DNA from 3 places in the Azospirillum himalayense genome. Region 2 is predicted to be linked to each of the others. Evidence: riboswitches for the same ligand, from Rfam matches in the RefSeq annotation. Region 2 holds a riboswitch; each other region holds the start of a gene.
What was found. Region 2 has a riboswitch for cobalamin ahead of ACFPMG_RS20705 (TonB-dependent receptor plug domain-containing protein). Riboswitches for the same ligand answer to the same signal wherever they lie in the genome.
Positions count from the first base shown of each region.

Region 1: linked by a shared signal. The riboswitch ahead of ACFPMG_RS16025 (energy-coupling factor ABC transporter permease) and the one ahead of ACFPMG_RS20705 (TonB-dependent receptor plug domain-containing protein) in region 2 are both predicted to bind cobalamin.
Region 3: linked by a shared signal. The riboswitch ahead of cobW (cobalamin biosynthesis protein CobW) and the one ahead of ACFPMG_RS20705 (TonB-dependent receptor plug domain-containing protein) in region 2 are both predicted to bind cobalamin.

Region 1 is NZ_JBHSLC010000031.1:33,194-39,380, reverse strand. It holds gene ACFPMG_RS16060 (RebB family R body protein) at 1-157, opposite strand, end outside; gene ACFPMG_RS16055 (RebB family R body protein) at 249-518, opposite strand; gene ACFPMG_RS16050 (RebB family R body protein) at 619-909, opposite strand; gene ACFPMG_RS16045 (hypothetical protein) at 1,317-1,508, opposite strand; gene ACFPMG_RS16040 (YitT family protein) at 1,507-2,046, shown strand; gene ACFPMG_RS16035 (hypothetical protein) at 2,163-2,537, shown strand; gene ACFPMG_RS16030 (superoxide dismutase) at 2,666-3,415, shown strand; gene ACFPMG_RS16025 (energy-coupling factor ABC transporter permease) at 3,481-4,161, opposite strand; cobalamin riboswitch at 4,336-4,574, opposite strand; gene ACFPMG_RS16020 (glycosyltransferase family 9 protein) at 4,719-6,187, shown strand, end outside.
Region 2 is NZ_JBHSLC010000045.1:15,258-21,444, forward strand. It holds gene ACFPMG_RS20685 (hypothetical protein) at 1-660, shown strand, start outside; gene ACFPMG_RS20690 (hypothetical protein) at 669-1,238, shown strand; gene ACFPMG_RS20695 (hypothetical protein) at 1,257-2,021, opposite strand; gene ACFPMG_RS20700 (TerC family protein) at 2,221-3,267, opposite strand; cobalamin riboswitch at 3,807-4,025, shown strand; gene ACFPMG_RS20705 (TonB-dependent receptor plug domain-containing protein) at 4,142-6,058, shown strand; gene ACFPMG_RS20710 (ABC transporter substrate-binding protein) at 6,055-6,187, shown strand, end outside.
Region 3 is NZ_JBHSLC010000115.1:50,974-57,160, reverse strand. It holds gene ACFPMG_RS31400 (branched-chain amino acid ABC transporter permease) at 1-529, opposite strand, end outside; gene ACFPMG_RS31395 (ABC transporter substrate-binding protein) at 688-1,890, opposite strand; gene ACFPMG_RS31390 (ABC transporter ATP-binding protein) at 1,949-2,671, opposite strand; gene ACFPMG_RS31385 (ABC transporter ATP-binding protein) at 2,664-3,428, opposite strand; cobalamin riboswitch at 3,719-3,934, shown strand; gene cobW (cobalamin biosynthesis protein CobW) at 3,974-5,062, shown strand; gene cobN (cobaltochelatase subunit CobN) at 5,225-6,187, shown strand, end outside.

The DNA of each region.
Region 1 (6,187 bases), on a different contig from region 2:
GCGCCAGGGTCGCGTTGTGGGCCGCGTTGGCCAGCGCCTGGGCGGTGGCCTGGTACAGGTTGCCCATGGCGATCGCCGGCGAGCTGCCAACGACCTGGACGTTGCTCTGGGCTACGGAATCGGTGATCTGGCTGTTGACTGCCGTCGGGAAAGCCATCTGACGTTATTCCTTGGCGAATGGTTCGGGGTGGATGGCCGGCGGCCCGTTCCGGATGCCCGCGGGCGCCCGGTCCTGGCCGGTCGGCTCATCAGCTCCCCAGGATCGACTTGGTGGCGACGCCGGTGGAGGCGGTGTCGATCGAGTAGAGCGTGGCGACGCCCATGGTCGTGGCGGCCTGCATGGTCACGTAGGACTGCTGCTGGTTGTTGGTGGCGTTGTGGGCCGCGTTGGCCAGCGCCTGGGCCGTGGCCTGGAACAGGTTGCCCATGGCGATCGCCGGAGCGTCGCCCAGGACCTTGGTGTTGGCCTGGGTGACGGAATCGGTGATCTGGTCGTTCACGGCGGTCGGGAAAGCCATTTGTTCGTCCTCTTCGGTTGCCTGCCGCCCGCCCGCCGTCCCTCATGGAAGGCGGGGTGGCGCAGGTGATTTGAAACGTCGACGGCGGCTTGGGTCCGGCTTACGAGCCGAGGCCCTTGACGCCGGTGCTGAGGATGCTCTTCGTCGCCACGCCGGTGGAGGCGGTGTCGATCGAGTAGAGCGTGGCCACGCCCTGGGTGGTGGCGGCCTGCGCGGTCACGTAGGACTGCTGCTGGGCGTTGGTGGCGTTGTGGGCCGCGTTGGCCAGCGCCTGGGCCGTGGCCTGGAACAGGTTGCCCATGGCGATCGCCGGAGCGTCGCCCAGGACCTTGGTGTTGGCCTGGGTGACGGAATCGGTGATCTGGTCGTTCACGGCGGTCGGAAATGCCATTGTCTTTCCTCACTGGTGGGGCCGGTTTCAAAGGCGGCCGCTGGTGGCGTCGCTCATTCGCGCAGCCTCATGCGACCATGGGATGCGTGAACAGCGGACGGTGCGACTGTAGCGATGTGGGATGCCGTCCGATTGGTCTATCCGGCGAAAGAATCCGGCAGACCGCGTGAGTTTTGTGCGCCTGGGTTGCGCTTCGGCGATCGATGCGGAGAAAGCGTGTGGTGTCGGCGCGACCGATTCTTGCGCAGCGGGCGCAACGATGGCCGCAAGGCCACGCAATTCCGCGTCCCACCGCCCGCGCCCCGGCCCGGAAAGCCGGCGCCATCCGGAGGAATCGACGGCGAGGGGAGGGGCGACGGGAACACGAAGCAGCGTTGCCCCACGGATTGCGGGGGAGGCGGACGAATTTACGCCGCTCTATTCTTGGTCTGGTCTTTGATGATACTGTCGATATGGAATGAAGTCTGGAAGGTGCCGAGCGTGCTCAAGAAAAGTGCAGTATCCGTGGCCCCAAACACTGCCGTTGCAACAAATGAAACCAAACGGGCGGCGCACAGCGCATTTGATAATGCGCAGGGGCAGCTGTTCGGCATCATCATGACCGCGTTCGGGATTTCCATACTGCATGCCGCCGGATTGATCACCGGGCAGGCGGCGGGGCTGTCCTTCGTCATCGCCTACGCCACGGGGTTGGATTTCGGCCCGGTGTTCTTCGTGGTGAACCTGCCCTTCTACGCGCTGGCGCTGGCGCGCATCGGCTGGCGCTTCACCGCCAAGTCGCTTCTGGCGGTGACGAGCATCTCGGTGCTGACCACGCTGGCGCCCCACGCGATCCGCTACGACGCGCTGCACCCCTATGTGGCGGCGGTCCTGGCGGGCTTCTGCATCGGCATCGGGGTCATCGGCCTGTTCCGCCACGGCTCCAGCGGCGGCGGGGTGGGGATTCTCGCCTTCTACATCCAGGAGAAGACGGGCTTCCGCGCCGGCTGGCTCCAGGCCATGTTCGACGTGGTGATCTTCTCCATGGCGGTCTTCGTCATCGACGGGAAGGCGGTGCTGGCCTCGATGCTGGGCGCGGCGGTGCTGAACGCCTTCGTCGCCTTCAACCACCGGACGGACTGGTACGTGGCCCGCTGAGGGCCGCTCCTCCGGCGGAGACCGGCGGGACTAATCCGAAGGGGCCTTTGCCGCGGCGGCGTTATCGGTTGGATGATGGCCTACCCGATCGAACGAATCCCCGGAGCCCTTCCGCCATGCCGACACCGCCGCAGGGAACGCCCGACCGTGGGCTGAAGCCGTTCATCCTCGCCATTCATCGCGAAGCGCTGACCACCGCCGCGGCCAAGGGGCTGACCGGCACCCTGGCGCAGGTCGCCGCCCTCCAGGACACCGCCAGCCTCGCCACCGCCAGGGCCGGACGCCCCGTCACGGAGGAGGAGGTGATGCGCCTGCTGCTGCGCGAGCGCCGCGCCCGCGGGATCCTCGAGGCGGCGGAGACGGTCACGGCCGCGCCGGTCCGCAAGCCGTCGGCCGCCCCCTCGCGGTTCCGTCTGGGGCGTTGGCGGACCGTGGCGCTGGGCATGGCCCGCGTGTCGTCCGCCGGGTTGGCGGGAAAGGCCCGCCTGTAGAAATCGGTCGGCGCGCGGTGCGCCGGTACCGAGTGACTACGCCCATTGCCCTGTTGAGTGAGTTGGGAGGCGCACTGAGGCTGTGGCTTCCCCGCCGTTCGGCACGAAACACAACATTGGGAGGTCTCATGTCCGTTCGCCTGGATCGCCGCCAACTGCTGCTGTCCGCCGGCGCCGCCGCGCTGGTGCTGGCTGCGGCGCCGCGCTTCGTTTGGGCTCAAACAGCAGGCCAGGCACCGGGCGGCAAGGGCTTCACGCTGCCGCCGCTGCCCTACGCGCCCGCCGCGCTGGAGCCGCACATCGACGCGATGACGATGAGCGTGCACCATGACAAGCACCATCAGGCCTATGTCGACAACCTCAACAAGGCCCTCGCCAACCATGGCGATCTCCAGGCGATGCCGCTGGCCGACCTGCTGAAGCGCGTGCCGGAACTGCCGGAGAGCATCCGCACCGCGGTGCGCAACAACGGCGGCGGGCACGCGAATCACAGCATGTTCTGGAGCATCATGGGGCCGAACGCCGGCGGTGCGCCGGACGGCGAGGTGGGGGCGGCCATCACGCGCGACTTCGGCGGCTTCGACGACTTCAAGACGCGCTTCAACACGGCGGGCGCCGGGCAGTTCGGCAGCGGCTGGGTCTTCGTCACCGCCGACCCGTCGTCGGGCAAGCTGGCCATCGCCGCGCGTCCGAACCAGGATTCGCCGGCCATGGAGGGCGTGCCGGTGCTGATGGGCAACGACGTGTGGGAGCACGCCTATTATCTGAAGTACCAGAACCGGCGCGCCGATTATCTGGCGGCTTGGTGGAACGTGGTCGACTGGGGCGCGGTGAACCGCCGCTACGCGGCGATCCGCAAAGGCGAACTGGTGATCTGAACGGAAAAGGGCGGCGGGGATGTCCCCGCCGCCCTTCCTTCGAACCGTCTGGTCCAGAGGGCCGGTCAGGCGCCCTGGTGCAGGCGGATGTTGAACAGCGGCCCCTGGCTCTGGCGGCGCAGCGCCTTGGCGACGGCCAGCACGGCGAGGTCGGCCAGCGGCTCGACGATGATGACGGTCATGTAGGCGGCGCCGAAGGAGGCGACTTCCGTCATGGTCTCGGCGGTGAAGCCGTGGCCGTAGAAGGCCCAGAAGGCCACCCAGGCGACGATGCCGCCCTGGTAGGCGGTGGAGAGGGCCAGCGCCTGCGAGTACTTCAGGTCGACATAGGGGGTGGCGTCGGGAACGATCCGCTTCGCCAGCAGGCTGATGCCCCACAGCGGGACCAGCAGCGTGGTGACGTTCATGCCGTACTGCGGCAGGTCGAACGGCGCGAAGAACAGGCCCTGGATCAGCAGGCCGGCGGCGAGGCCGATGGAGGCGGCACCGGCGCCGAACAGCAGGAGCAGCGTCGAACCGAGGATCAGGTGAACCTCCGACACGCCCACGGGGTGGTGCGGGAACACCTCGAAGAAGCTGAAGACCAGCGCGGTGGCGATCAGGCTGCGCAGCACCAGCGGCGCGATCCCGCCGTTGTTGCGGACGTCGTCGCGCGCCAGCTTTCCGGCCATCGCGAAGCCGCCGGCGGCCGTCGCGTAGCTGAGAGCGATCTTGGCGCCGTCCACGACGCCGGGTTCGATGTGCATGCTCTATGCCCTTTCCGAGTCTGCCATGCGTTGGGAGGGGCGTCGTTGCTGGCAGGCACCGGCATCGCAACCCCCTTGGTCCCCTGAATGGGCGCACCGGGGGGACGGCTTGCGGAAGACGGGCGGCCGTCGGGCCGGACATCGGCAAGCGACCACCGGGGCACCCCGCCCGAGGACGTACGTTCGGTTACGGCAGGTCTCCTGGCTCGCGGGTCAAGGCGGCATCGTCCGGCCTTCCCGGCGCCCGTTCCCGCAGGCGGCGCCAGTGACACGGAAAGGACGAGGCCGCTCACCGCTCACAGTTGCGGGGGCAGCGCCGGATTTGCCGTATCTCCCCGATCGGGGCGGCGCACCGGCTTCCCTCTTAGCCCCGCGACCGGAGGACGCGGGGAACCATAACCGCCGCCAGGGTAGGGGCGGGGTCCCCCGCCGTCAAGAGGGGGATGGCGCCCCATCGGGGGAGTCGCACGGCTTCCTTGACACCGCTCCCGCGGAACCGACAAGGTCCTGCGGACTGCGCGAGGACGGATCAACGGGCGAAGGACGGGGTTGCGGGCATGCTACCGGTTCATTTCCTGACCATCGTGCTGAACGGCGATCCCTTCATCCGCTATCACCTGGAGGTGTTCCGCCAGTTGCCCTTCCCCTGGCATTGGCACATCGTGGAGGGGGTGGCGGAGCAGGTCCGCGACTCCTCCTGGTGCGCGCAGCGGGGCGGGCGCGTCCCGCAGGACCTTCACCGCGACGGCCGCAGCAACGACGGGACCTCGGAGTATCTCGACCGCATCGCCGCGGAGGAGCCCGGGCGCGTGTCGGTCTACCGCAAGCCGCCCGGCGTGTTCTGGCAGGGCAAGGTGGAGATGGTGACCGCGCCGCTGGCCGCCATGACCGAGGACTGCCTGCTCTGGCAGGTCGACGCGGACGAGCTGTGGACGGCGGAGCAGATCGCCCGGGCGCGCCGGATGTTCCTCGATTCGCCGTCGCGCACGGCGGCTCTCTACCTCTGCCATTTCTTCGTCGGCCCGTCCCTGGTCCTCGACCGGCTGGACCAGTACGGCAATTACCGCGCCTACGAATGGTTGCGCACATGGCGGTACCGGCCGGGGGATTACTGGCACTCGCACGTCCCGCCCCGGCTGATGCGCCCACAGCCCGACGGGTCGGACCTCGAACTCGGCGCGGCCAACCCCTTCCTGCACGAGGAGACGGCGGCGGGCGGGCTGGTCTTCCAGCATTTCGCCTACGCGACGCGGGAGCAGGTCGCGTTCAAGGAAATTTATTACGGCTACGACGGCGCGGTCGGTCGGTGGGATGCCCTGCAGGCGGCGGGCCGAACGGTCGGCAACGGCACCCTCCCGCTGCGCGATTTCTTCCCTTGGGTGACCGACGCGGCGACCGTCTCGCGCGCCGAGCATGCCATGGTGGAGCCGCTGGCGCGCCCGGATGCCGACGGACGCTGGGGCTTCGTGCCGCCGGCGCGGGGCGCCTCGACCGCTCCGGCGATGGCGCTGCTGCGGAACTCCGGCCCCGCCGTCCGCCGCCGCACGCTCGTCCCCGGCGAACCGCAACCCTTCCCGACCGACCTGATCCGCAGCGTCGGCGTGTTCCTGCCGGACGGGATGGGGGCCGTGCTGCGGGCGTCCGGCGTCCTGCGGGAGCTGCGGCGGGCCTTGCCGCTGGCCCGGATCACCGTCTTCGCGACGCCGGACGCGGAGGCAGCGCTTGCCCTCTGCCCCTACGTCAACCAGCGCGTCACCCTGCCGCCGCTGAAGGGGCGGGCGCCCGACGACGCGCTGGTGAACGCGGTGCGCCAGGAAATCGGCCAGCAGTTCAGCGGCGCCTTCGACCTCACGATCAATCCCCACCGGGGTGAGGATGCCAGCTTCGCCAACCGCCTGATGCAGGATACGGGGGCGCCGCTCCGTCTTGGCTGCAGGGTCGGCCGGCCGGTGCGCGGCTATTACGCCGACGCCTTCCTGACCCACGTCGCTCCGACTCCCGCCGGCCTGCTGGGGGCGCTGACCGC
Region 2 (6,187 bases):
CAGCGCGATACGCTGTTCACCAGGGCCGCGGAACACATGTCCGACATCGTCGCCAACCCGCCGTGCGGCTCTCACGCCTTCGACCTGCTGAACGGTGGCCTCCGCGAGTTGTCGAGCCTGATGATCCGGCAATTGCCCCTGACGACGGCGCGCGAGGCACGCCTTGCCCACGCCCTTTGCCAGGAGGGGATCGTCGAAGACACGAAGGCCCTGGCCCTTGGCGAGGGCGTGGCCCTGTTCCTCGACCGGCTTCAGGCCGCCGCCGATCATGCGGGCATCGGTCCGGCCGCGAGCCGGAGTCCGGCGTTGGGCGCCATGGCGTCAACGCCCACGCAAGGCTTGGATGAGGTTCTCAGCACGCTGCGGGCGTGCCGCACCGCGATGGAGGACCAAGGGAACGGCGCCGAGCGGCTGCTCCCCCTTCTGGACGATGCCATAACGGCCCTGGAGCGCATGGCGCTCTCCGAAGCCGTCGCCCGCTTCGACCGTACAGCCGACGCCATCGAGGCCGCGATGCCGAAGGCCCTGCCGACCAAGCCGACCGAGCGGATGCTCGCCGCCGGAGCCAGGGCGGGGAGCGTGGCTCTGGACGCGGCGCGGCGGATCTATCAGGCTATGGCGTCGGAGTTCCTGTCACCAAGGAAAGGGGTCGGGGAGTGACGGTCGCCTTGCCCATCACACCATCGTCAACCGAGTTTCTCAAGGATCGCATCGCTCGGCCGCTTGCCCGTGGTCTGGTGACGATCCTGCGCGGTCGCCGGGGCGATCCGCCCCCCGCCGAGCCCGCGGAAACCCGCGTCGACATCCACCGGCAGCCCTTGCGCACGGCACTGGACTGGCACCAGGACATGATCGCCGTGTGGAAGCGGAATCCCAGCTTCGGTCCGGACCTGCACGACGACCTGAAAAGCACGGGGCTGCTGCCGCGCTGCGTCATCCTGACGTCGCGGGACGGCGGACCGCTGTGCTTCCGCTACATCGGGGAGCCGACCCGACGGGTCTTCGGCGACCGCTGGGCCGACCAGAACATCGGCAAGCCCCATCTCGAGGACGTGCACGGCGCCTACGCCCAGGCCATCGACGCGCAGTACCGGGAGGCGGTGGAGGGCGGGGAACCGGTGTACAACCATCTGGTGATCACCGGACTTCCCCGCCCGCCCGTCAATTACCGGCACCTCCTGTTCGGTTGGTCACTGGGCCATCGCCGTCAGGCCCTGCTGGCGCTGATCGATTCCTGACGCGGGTCGGCCCGGGCGTCAGGCCGCGCGGGCGAGGTCGGCGGCGATCTGCGCCAGATCGCCGAGGAACTGCGCGCGGCTGAAGCGCACGAGGTGCATCGGCAGCGTCTTCAGGCCGATCTGGTTGTAGGTGATGGCCGGCTCGTCATCGATGTGGCGCGGTCCCATCTTCCGCTCCGCCCAGACCGGGACGATGTCGGGATCTACGACCGAGATGAACCAGGTCGGCGACCACAGCAGCCACGCCGCCAGCTTGTTCACCCGCTGGCAAATCGGGAACAGTCCGCGGCCCTGGAAATCGGGCCGCGTCCATCCCGCGTTCGTCCACACCACCTGCCCGCGCGTGCTGTTGGCGGTGTCGGACGTGCAGGTGCACCATTCACCATCCGGAGCCTGCGTGGCCGGGTCATCATAGAACACCGTCATGGCGTTGAAGCGGTCGCCGATGGACTGCGTGCTGCAATCGTAGAGCAGCCCGGCCTGGGCGGTGACCACATCGCCGGAGGCGGCCGTCCCGCAGATCCAGAAGGCGTTGCCCGGAGTCAGGGAGCGGCAGGCCGGATGGGCCGCCGGAAGCATCGGCTCCCAGGACCCCGCGGCCACCGCCGCCTCGTTGACGCGCACCAGCGCCGGCATGTCGAACACGACGGAGAGCGTGACCCCGCGGCCGGACGCCAAGCCGGCGAGTTCATCGCGGGCGGCCTGAAGCAGGCCGGAGAGGGGGCCCGACGGGACGGGGAGAGCGGACAGGGCGATGGAGGTCCGTTGCGTACCGGTGAACATGGATGTCTCTTCCTTGGGTTGGAAAGGATTGGCGTCAACCGCCAAGCGAGGCGCGATCCGCCCCGCACATCCACATCATCGTCTCCACGAAACCACCATTACTACTTTTGCGGACACCGCCGCCCGGAAACGCGCGGGGCGTCCGCTCCACCGGACCGGACACCCCGTCGTTTCCCTGCCGCCCTTCGGAGCGGGCGTCTTACCGGCCCTTGCCGTCCGAGGACACCGCGGCCGCCTCGTTGGAGGAGGCCGGTGTCGAACCGCCGGCACCCTTCGCCGGGCTGCCGGGCACCCACCAGCGGCGGGCTTCGCCGTCCGCGGCCTCCGGAGCCGCCTCGCCACGGGTCTTCAGCATCGAGAAGACGATGGAGCCGCCGACCAGGAAGGCCGTGATGCCCAGCGCCAGCGCCGTCGGCATCTTGTAGATGTCGACCATCATCATCTTGGCGCCGACCACCACCAGAACCAGCGACAGGCCGTACTTCAGGTAATGGAAGCGGTGGATGATCGAGGCCAGCGCGAAATAGAGGGCGCGCAGGCCAAGGATCGCGAAGACGTTGGAGGTCCAGACGATGAACGGGTCGGTGGTCACCGAAAAGACCGCCGGGATGGAGTCCACGGCGAAGACCAGATCGGTGAACTCGATCAGGATCAGCACGAGGAACAGCGGCGTCATCATCCGCACGCCGTCGCGCATCACGAAGAACTTCTGCCCCTCGTAGCCGTCGGTCATGCGGAAGCGGGAGCGGACGAACTTGACGATCCGGTTGTTTTCCATGTCCGGCTCGTCGTCCACCGACATCAGCATCTTGATGCCGCTGAAGATCAGGAAGGCGCCGAAGATGTAGATGATCCAGTGGAATTCCTGGATCAGCGCCGTGCCCGCCACGATCAGCACGCCGCGCATCACCAGCGCGCCCAGGATGCCCCAGAACAGCACCCGGTGCTGGTATTGCGGCGGCACCGCGAAATGCGTGAAGATCAGCGCGATGACGAAGATGTTGTCGACGCTCAGGCTGTATTCGATCAGGTAGCCGGTCAGGAACTCCAGCCCTTTCTCGGCGCCCTGGAAATGAAAGACGCCGGCCGCAAAAATCATCGCCAGCGTGGAATAGGCCGCGCAGCGCATCAGCGCCTCGCGACCGGAGATCACATGGGATTTCTTGGAAAATACACCAAGATCAAAGGCCAAAAGCACGCCAACGAAGACGGCGAAGCTGGCCCACATTAAGACAATCTGGTCCATGGAACTGTCCCTTGCTTCATGCACTCCGCTCCCGCAAGCGGAGACTTCGATCGTCACATGAGCAGTCCGACATCACCGATGCGCCACGGCGGGACGCATCGGCCAGAGGGGCCCGGACTGGAATCGCGGCCGCAAGGTCTGCGGCCGACGGAAAAGAGCGCGCGACGGCTCGGCCGCAGCGCGTCGGAACACCCGCCTCCATCGTTCGCCGTGGAGACGTGGCGGTCGGTCAGTATGTTGGTTCGGTGCGGTTCATGTCGATGTCTCCCAAAGGCCCGTCGGGTGCCGTCGTCCGGCGGCGGGCCTTGTGGGGAGCGGGACCCAGGGGGAACAACAGGGCCAGCTTCCGCAAGGCCGCGCCAAGGCGACGGCTCAATGGGAAGTCCGACATCACAGCGCCGGGCGACGCTGCCAGAGGGGCCCGGACCTCGACCGTCATGTAGTCAGACCCCGGCCCGGCGACAAGAGGGGGGCACGGTCTTCGCGAACCGTGATTGGTGTGATGGCCGAATGCGGCTTGACCGGAGCCGTTCCGCCCGCGTAGCTTCGCACCCGACGGTTGCCCGAAAGGGCTGAAAATGGGAACACGGTGCGGACCCCGCGGCAATTTGCCGTGCGAGGGTTCTACGCCGGGGCTGCCCCCGCAACTGTAAGCGGCGAGTCGTCCATCGGAATGCCACTGGGATCGCGATCCTGGGAAGGCGATGGGCCGACGATAACCCGCGAGCCAGGAGACCTGCCGTCAGTCGTGGTCACACGCGAACACGTTCGGGCGGGGTGCACCGAAGGTCGTCGAACCGGGAGTCCGTTCGCGGAGCGTCCGGTGGGACTTCGTTCGCGGTGACGTGCCACCGGCGTCCCGCCCGAGGTTTCAATGAGTGTCCGCGTTCCCCGCCTTCACCGGACGGCGTCCTTCGCCGCCCTTCTGGGAAGCCTTGCCCTTCCCGTGTCGGCCTTCGCCGACTCCACCACCATCATCACGACGCTTCCGCCGGTCTCGGTGACCGCCAACCGCGTCCCCACCGCCGCCGAGGAAACCGGCAGCGCCCTGACCGTCATCACCCGCGAGGAGCTGGAGCAGCGCCAGACCCAGCTGCTGTCCGACGCGTTGCGCGCGGTGCCCGGCGTCGCCGTCAACCGCACCGGCCCGATGGGCACCCTGACCCAGCTCCGCATCCGCGGGTCGGAGGGCAACCAGACGCTCGTCCTGATCGACGGGATCGAGGTGAACGATCCCGCCGCCGGTTCCGAATACGACTTCGCCAATCTGCTGGCCGGCGACGTGGAGCGCGTCGAGGTGCTGCGCGGCCCGCAGAGCGCGCTTTACGGCTCCGACGCGGTCGGCGGCGTCGTCAACATCGTGACCCGCCGTGGCGCCGGCGCCCCCCGGTTCCGCGCCGCCGTCGAGGGCGGATCCTTCGGCACCGCCGCCGGGCGGGCCTCCTTCGGCACCGGGACCGACCGCTACGACCTGTTCCTCAGCGGCCAGGGCGTCACCAGCGACGGCGTGTCGGTCGCCGACAAGCGGCTCGGCAACCCGGAGAAGGACGGCTACCGCAACGGCACGCTGACCGGAAACGCCGCCGTCCGCCCGACCGAGCGCAGCGAGATCGCGGTAACCGGCCGCTACACCCGCTTCCGCACCGACACCGACGGCTTCGTCGGCGGGCGCGGCGCCGTCGATGACGGGACCAGCACCGCTGGGGAGCAGTATTTCGGGCGCATCCAGGGCAAGATCGCCCTTCTCGACGGAAAGTGGGAGCACATCGTCGGCCTGACCCATGGCCGCCAGCGGCGTGACTACCGCGACGACGCCAAGACGGTGACCAGCCGCTACGATGGGCGCAAGACCAAGGCCGACTACCAGACCAACCTGACGCTGAACAGCGGCCCCGCGGACCATGTGCTGACCGCCGCCGTGGAGCATGAGGAGGACAAGGCGATCAGCCGCAGCAGCTTCTCCAGCTTCGACCGTTCCATCGGCTCCACCGGGCTGGTGGGCCAGTACAAGCTGGGGCTGTTCGACCGGCTGACCCTGACCGGCAGCGTCCGCCACGACGCGAACGACCTGTTCCGCGACGCCACCACATGGCGCACCACGGCGGCCTATCTGATCGAAGACAGCGGGACGAAGCTGCGCGCCTCCTACGGCACCGGCGTCAAGAATCCCACCCTGTTCGAGCTGTACGGCTACACCGCCACCTACGCCGGCAACCCGAACCTGAAGCCGGAGCGGGCGCGCGGCTGGGACGCCGGGTTCGACCAGTCGCTGTGGGGCACGCGGGCCTCGGTGGACGGCACGTGGTTCGACCAGCGCATCCGCGACCTCATCACCGGCACCGGGCGGACCTCCGTCAACATGCCGGGCGAGTCCCACATCCGCGGCTTCGAACTCGGCCTGTCGGTGGAGCCGATGGAGCGGCTGACCGTCCGCGGCTCCTACACCTGGACCGACGGCGAGGATTCCACGGGGGCGGAGCTGGTGCGCCGGCCCAAGCAGCTCGCCAGCCTGACCGTCAATTACCGCTTCCTGGAGGACCGAGCGAACGCCAACCTCGGCGTCGTCTACAACGGGCGGTCCAGCGACTGGGCCTACGATCCCTTCTACAACCGGCAGGTCGTGAATCTCGCCCCCTACACGCTGGTCAACATGGCCGGGTCCTACGCGCTGTCCGAGGGGGTCGAACTCTTCGGGCGCGTGGAGAACCTGTTCGACCGCCGGTACCAGGAGGTCTGGACCTACGGCGCGCCGGGACGGGCCGGGTATCTCGGGCTGCGGCTGTCGCTGTGAAGCCCACCTTTCTCGGGCTGGCCGCCGCCCTCCTGCTGATCGCGGGAGGGCCGGCGGCGGCGTGGGAGGCGCCGCCGGCAAAACCGCCCGGCAAACCACAGCGCATCGTCTCCCTGAATCTCTGCGCCG
Region 3 (6,187 bases), on a different contig from region 2:
GATAGGCGCCAAGCCGCGTCCGCTCGATGGCGAACCACGTCCCGAAGCAGACGATCAGGGAGGCGACGACGACCCAGCCGCGGTAGTTGGGCAGGAACATGAAGCCCAGGTTCTGACCGCCCTTGAGCGCGTCCGGGATCGGATAGGGCTGGCCCGACACGCCGTAGAAGTGGCGGAAGGCGCCTTCCATGATCAGGGCAAGGCCGAAGGTCAGCAGCAGGCCGTAGAGATGGTCGAGCTTGTAGAGACGCGACAGCATGGTCTTTTCCAGCACCACGCCCAGCAGCCCAACGATCAGCGGCGACAGGCCCAGCGCCCACCAGTAGCCGAGGCCGAGCTTCGTCAGCAGCAGCCACGCCACGAAGGCGCCGATCATGTAGAGCGCGCCGTGGGCGAAGTTGATGACGTTCAGCATGCCGAAGATGACCGCCAGCCCAAGGCTGAGCAGCGCGTAGAAGGACCCGTTGATGAGGCCGAGCAGAAGCTGGCCGAACAGGACCTGGGGCGGCACCCCCAGCAAGTCGAACATGACCGTCCCTCCCTGTGTATCGGACTTGTGTTTTTTTTGATTGATGTCAGAAGGGGCCCCCACCCAACCCTCCCCCGCTTCGCAGGGGAAGGCTTTATCTCCTCCCCCTGCGAAGCGGGGGGAGGCCGGGAGGGGGGCCCGTCTAAAAACTCTGACCCTTACTTCACCAGCGCGCAACCGCTCTTGGCCGGGTCGAGGAACGCCTGCTCGGCCGGGATCGTCTTCACGATCTTGTAGTAGTCCCAGGGGGCCTTGGACTCGCCCGGGGTCTTCACCTGGGCCAGATACATGTCGTGGAACATGCGGCCGTTCGCGGCGATCTTGCCGTTCTTGGTGAACATGTCGGCGACCGGGGTCTCGCGCATCTTGGCGGCGACCTTGTCCGGATCGTCGGAGCCGACGGCCTCGACCGCCTTCAGATAGTGGCGGACCGCGGAGTAGACGCCGGCCTGGACCATGGTCGGCTTGCGGCCGGCCTTGGCCTCGAACTTCTTGGTCCACTCGCGGGTCTGCTCGTCCGTGTCCCAGTAGAAGCCGGTGGTCAGCAGCAGGCCCTGGGAGGCCTGGAGGCCCAGCGCGTGGATGTCGCTGATGAACAGCAGCAGGCCGGCGAGGCTCTGGCCCGACTGGGTGATGCCGAACTCCGACGCCTGCTTGACGGCGTTGGTGGCGTCGCCGCCCGCGTTGGCGAGGCCGATCACGTCGGCCTTGGAGGCCTGGGCCTGGAGCAGGTAGGACGAGAAGTCGGCGTTGCCCAGCGGATGGCGGACGTTGCCCGCGACCTTGCCGTCGAGCTGCTTGACCATCTTCGAGGTCTCATCCTCCAGCGAATGGCCGAAGGCGTAGTCCGCGGTGATGAAGTACCAGTTCTTCTTGCCCTGCTCGACCAGCGCGCGGGCGGTGCCGGCGGCCATGGCGTAGTTGTCGTAGGTCCACTGGAAGCCGTAGGGGCTGCAGGACTTGCCGCTGAGGTCGGTCGAGCCCGGACCGGACATCAGGAAGATGCGCTTCTTGTCCTTGGTGATGCCCTGGACGGCCAGCGCGGCGGCGGAGTTCGGCACGTCGGCGATGACGTCCACATTGCCGGCGTCGATCCACTCGCGCGCCGTGTTGGCGGCGATGTCGGCCTTGTTCTGGTGATCGGCGACGACGATCTCGATCGGCGCGCCGGCGATCTTGCCACCGAACTCCTCGGCCGCCAGACGGGCGGCGATGGCCGAACCTTCGCCGGCGAGGTCGGCGTAGATGCCGGACCGGTCGTTCATCACGCCGATCTTGATCACGTTGTTGGAGACCTGGGCGTGCGCGGCCCCGGCGGTCAGCGCCAGCAATGCGGTCCCGCAAAGCAACGTCTTGAGCATTTCGAACTCCCTTCGATTGGCTTTGTTTTGAGTGTTTTCGGCAGAGGGGGTGATTTGGTCAGACACCCAGATAGGTGTGGAGCTTGTCCATGTTCTGGGCGAGCTGGTCGTTGGGGATCATGTCCACGACATGGCCTTCCTCCATCACGTAGTGGCGGTCGGCGATGGTCGCGGCGAAGCGGAAATTCTGCTCGACCAGCACGATGGTGAAGCCGCGCTGCTTCAGCTTGCGCACCGCCACCCCGATCTGCTCGATGATGACGGGGGCGAGCCCCTCGGTCGGCTCGTCGAGCAGGATCAGGTCGGCGCCGGTGCGCAGGATGCGCGCGATGGCCAGCATCTGCTGCTCGCCGCCCGACAGGCGCGTGCCCTGGGTGGTGCCGCGGCCCTGGAGGTTGGGGAACAGCTCGTAGATCTGCGGCACGGTCATGCCGCCCGACTTCACCACCGGCGGCAGCATCAGGTTCTCGTCCACGCTGAGCGAGGAGAAGATGCCGCGCTCCTCCGGCACGTAGCCGATGCCGAGGCGGGGGATCTTGTGCTGCGCCATGCCGATCAGCTCCTTGCCCTGGAAGCGGATCGAGCCGTTGCGCTTGCCGACGATGCCCATGATCGAGCGCATGGTGGTCGTCTTGCCGGCGCCGTTGCGGCCCAGCAGGGTCACCACCTCGCCCTGGCGCACGTCGATGTTGACGCCGTGCAGCACGTGGCTCTCGCCGTAGAAGGCCTGGAGGTCGCGGATTTCCAGCATCGCGGTCTTCACGGTCGCGCCGTCAGGCATGGCCCACCTCACCCGTGCCCATATAGGCCTCCATGACCTGCGGGTTGCGCGATACGACGTCGTATGCGCCCTCCGCCAGGATCTCGCCGCGGCGGAGCACGGTGATCGTGTCCGACAGGTGGGCGACGACCGACAGATTGTGCTCCACCATCAGGATGGTGCGGTCGGCGGAGACGCGCTTGATGAGGGCGGCGGTGCCTTCGATGTCCTCGTGGCCCATGCCGGCCAGCGGCTCGTCGAGCAGCATCACCTCGGGGTCGAGCGCCAGCGTCGTGGCGATCTCCAGCGCGCGCTTGCGGCCGTAGGGCAGCTCGGCGGCGGTGTGGCCGGCCCAGGGGGTGAGGTTCACCGCCTCGATCAGTTCCTCGGCGCGGTCGTGCAGGTCGTGCAGGCTGGCCTCGGGCTTCCAGAAGTGGAAGCTGGTGCCGCGCGGGCGCTGCAGCGCGACGCGGACATTCTCCAGCACGCTGAGGTGCGGGAAAACGGCGGAGATCTGGAAGGAGCGCACCATGCCGAGCAGCGCCACGTCGGCGGGCTTCATGGCGGTGATGTCGCGCCCCTTGTAGAGGATCTGGCCGCGCGTCGGCGTCAGGAACTTGGTCAGCAGGTTGAAGACCGTGCTCTTGCCAGCGCCGTTCGGGCCGATCAGCGCGTGGATCGTGCCGCGGCGAACCTGGAGGTTCACCTCCTTCACCGCGATGAAGCCCTTGAACTCCTTCGAGAGTCCGCGCGCTTCCAGAATGATGTCGTCGGCCATGGGTGCCGCTTTTCCCTCCCTGTTCGTCCGCGTCGTCTGCCGGTCCGCGTTTTTGGTTACGCTGGTATAAGCACACGGCATGCCAACTGTGACAGCCTTTGGTAAGTCGTTGAAATTTATGAATCGGCCAATGTTGGCGTTGGGCATCGCACGCGGTCCGGAGTGTCAGCTTTCCAGACAGACTGTACCGATCTTCCGACACACCAACGGCGGGACGGGCGGAGCGTTCCGGGTTCGACGGCACGGTTTTCGGGCGCCAAATGGCCGCTTGCAAATCGGGGGTCCGCCTGCAATTCTGCGCCTCCGACGGTGCCCCGTCCGCCGTGAAGGCGCGGGGATAATAGGGAATGCGGTGCGGACCCGGATGGAGTCCAAGGCCGCGGCTGCCCCCGCAACTGTAAGCGGCGAGCCTGCCTCCGGAAATGCCACGGGCCGACAGGCCGGGAAGGCGGGAGGCGCGGCGACGACCCGCGAGCCAGGAAACCTGCCGCCGGACCGACACTCATCCAATCCGCCGGGTGTGGCGGAGACAAGGAAGCCAGATCATGACCACCGGCCCGCTGACCGCCGGAAAGACCCCGGCCACCGTCATCACCGGCTTTCTCGGCGCCGGGAAGACGACGCTGATCCGCAGCCTGCTGGAGCAGGCCGGCGGGCGCCGTCTGGCGCTGATCATCAACGAGTTCGGCGATGTCGGCATCGACGGCGAGATCCTGCGCGCCTGCGGCGACCCGACCTGCACCGAGGACGACGTGATCGAGCTGGCGAACGGCTGCCTGTGCTGCACCGTCGCCGACGATTTCGTCCCGGCCATCGAAAAGCTGCTGTCCCGCCCGCAGCCGCCGGAGCACATCATCATCGAGACGAGCGGCCTCGCTCTGCCGAAGCCCCTCGTCCAGGCCTTCCACTGGCCGGCGATCAAGACGCGGGTGACGGTGGACGGAGTGGTCGCGGTGGTCGACGCCGCCGCCGCCGCGGAGGGCCGCTTCGCCCCCGATCCGGCGGCGCTGGCCGCCCAAGCCGCCGAGGCCGGGCAGCTCGACCACGAGACTCCGGTCGAGGAGGTGTTCGAAGACCAGCTCCTCTGCGCCGACCTGATCGTGGTGAACAAGACCGATCTGGTCGATGCCGCCGATCTGGCGAAGGTCGAGGACCTGATCCGCGCCGCCATGGCGGAGGGCGGCATGGCTGAGGGCGGCATGGCTGAGGGCGGCGCTGGGCGCGAGCCCAAGATCCTGCGCGCCAGCAACGGCAAGGTCGACCCGGTGGTGCTTCTCGGCGTCGGCGCCGGGGCCGAGGACGACCTCGCCAACCGACCCAGCCACCATGACGAGGAGGAGGGTCACGACCACGACGACTTCACCAGCTTCGTCGTGGAACTCGGCCCGCAGCCCGACCCGGCGGCGCTGGCGAAGACGCTGGAGCGGGTCGCCGCCGCCCATGGCGTGCTCCGTCTGAAGGGATTCATCGACGTGCCGGGCAAGCCGATGCGCCTTCTGGTGCAGGGTGTGGGAACGCGCATCCAGACCCATTTCGACCGCTTCTGGAAGCCCGACGAGCCGCGCCGCAGCCGTCTGGTGGTGATCGGCGAGACGGGCCTGGACCGCGACGCCGTGACCGCGGCGCTGTCTTAAAAGCCCTCTCCCGCCCCGGGAGAGGGAGGGACCCGCGCGAAGCGTGGGAGGGTGAGGGTCGCCCGCGGAGACCGCAGCGATCCTTGCCAGCACCCTCACCCGCCCGCTTCGCGGGCACCCTCTCCCGGGGCGGGAGAGGGAGTGTTTGCAAAGCTGTAGCCCATGCACCTACTCGCCGCCCGCCAGGAAGACCTCGACGCCGGCCCCCAGGCCGTGGATCTGGGGCAGAGCCCGGCGGACCTCGTCGTCCTGTCCTTCTCCGACAGCGACTTGACGGCGCTCGCCGCCTGCTGGAAGCGCCACCGTGACGAGTTGCCGACCCTGCGGCTGGCGAATCTCGCGCGGCTGGGGCACCCGCTGTCGGTGGACCTCTACGTCGACTCCGTGATCCGCAAGGCGAAGCTGGTCGTCCTGCGGCTGCTCGGCGGGGCGGGCTACTGGCGCTATGGGCTGGACCATGTCGCCGCCGCCTGCCGGGAGTCCGGGGTGGCGCTGGCCGTGCTGCCCGGCTGCGCCCAGCCGAACCCCGCCCTGGAGGGCTACGGCACCGTTCCGGCCGAGGCCGCGCAACGGCTGTGGCGTGGATTCACCGAAGGCGGGCCGGACAACATGGCCAACCTGCTGGCCTACGCCGCCACTCTGAGCGGACAGGAGCGCCCCTGGCGCGAGCCGGCGCCGGTGCCGCGCTTCGGCGTCTATGAGGGCTGGTCCGGTCAGGTTGCCGGCCCCTGCGCGCCGGTCGTCTTCTACCGCTCCCACCTGCTGGCCGGCGATCTGGAGCCGGTGCACGCGCTGTGCGACGCGCTGGCCGCGCGCGGCCTCGCCCCGCTGCCGCTGTTCGTGGCGAGCCTGAAGGAGCCGGACTGCGCCGCCTGGATGCGCGCCACCCTGACCGCGCGGAACGCCGCCGTCGTGATGAACCTGACCGGCTTCTCGGCGGCGCGCGAGGACGGGTCGCCTCTGGATGCCAACGGCACGCCGGTGCTCCAGGCCGTGCTGTCCACCACGCCGGAGGAGGGCTGGCGCGGCTCCGCCCGCGGCATGGGGCCGTCCGACCTCGCCATGAACGTCGTGCTGCCGGAGATGGACGGGCGCATCCTGACCCGCGCCATCGCCTTCAAGGCC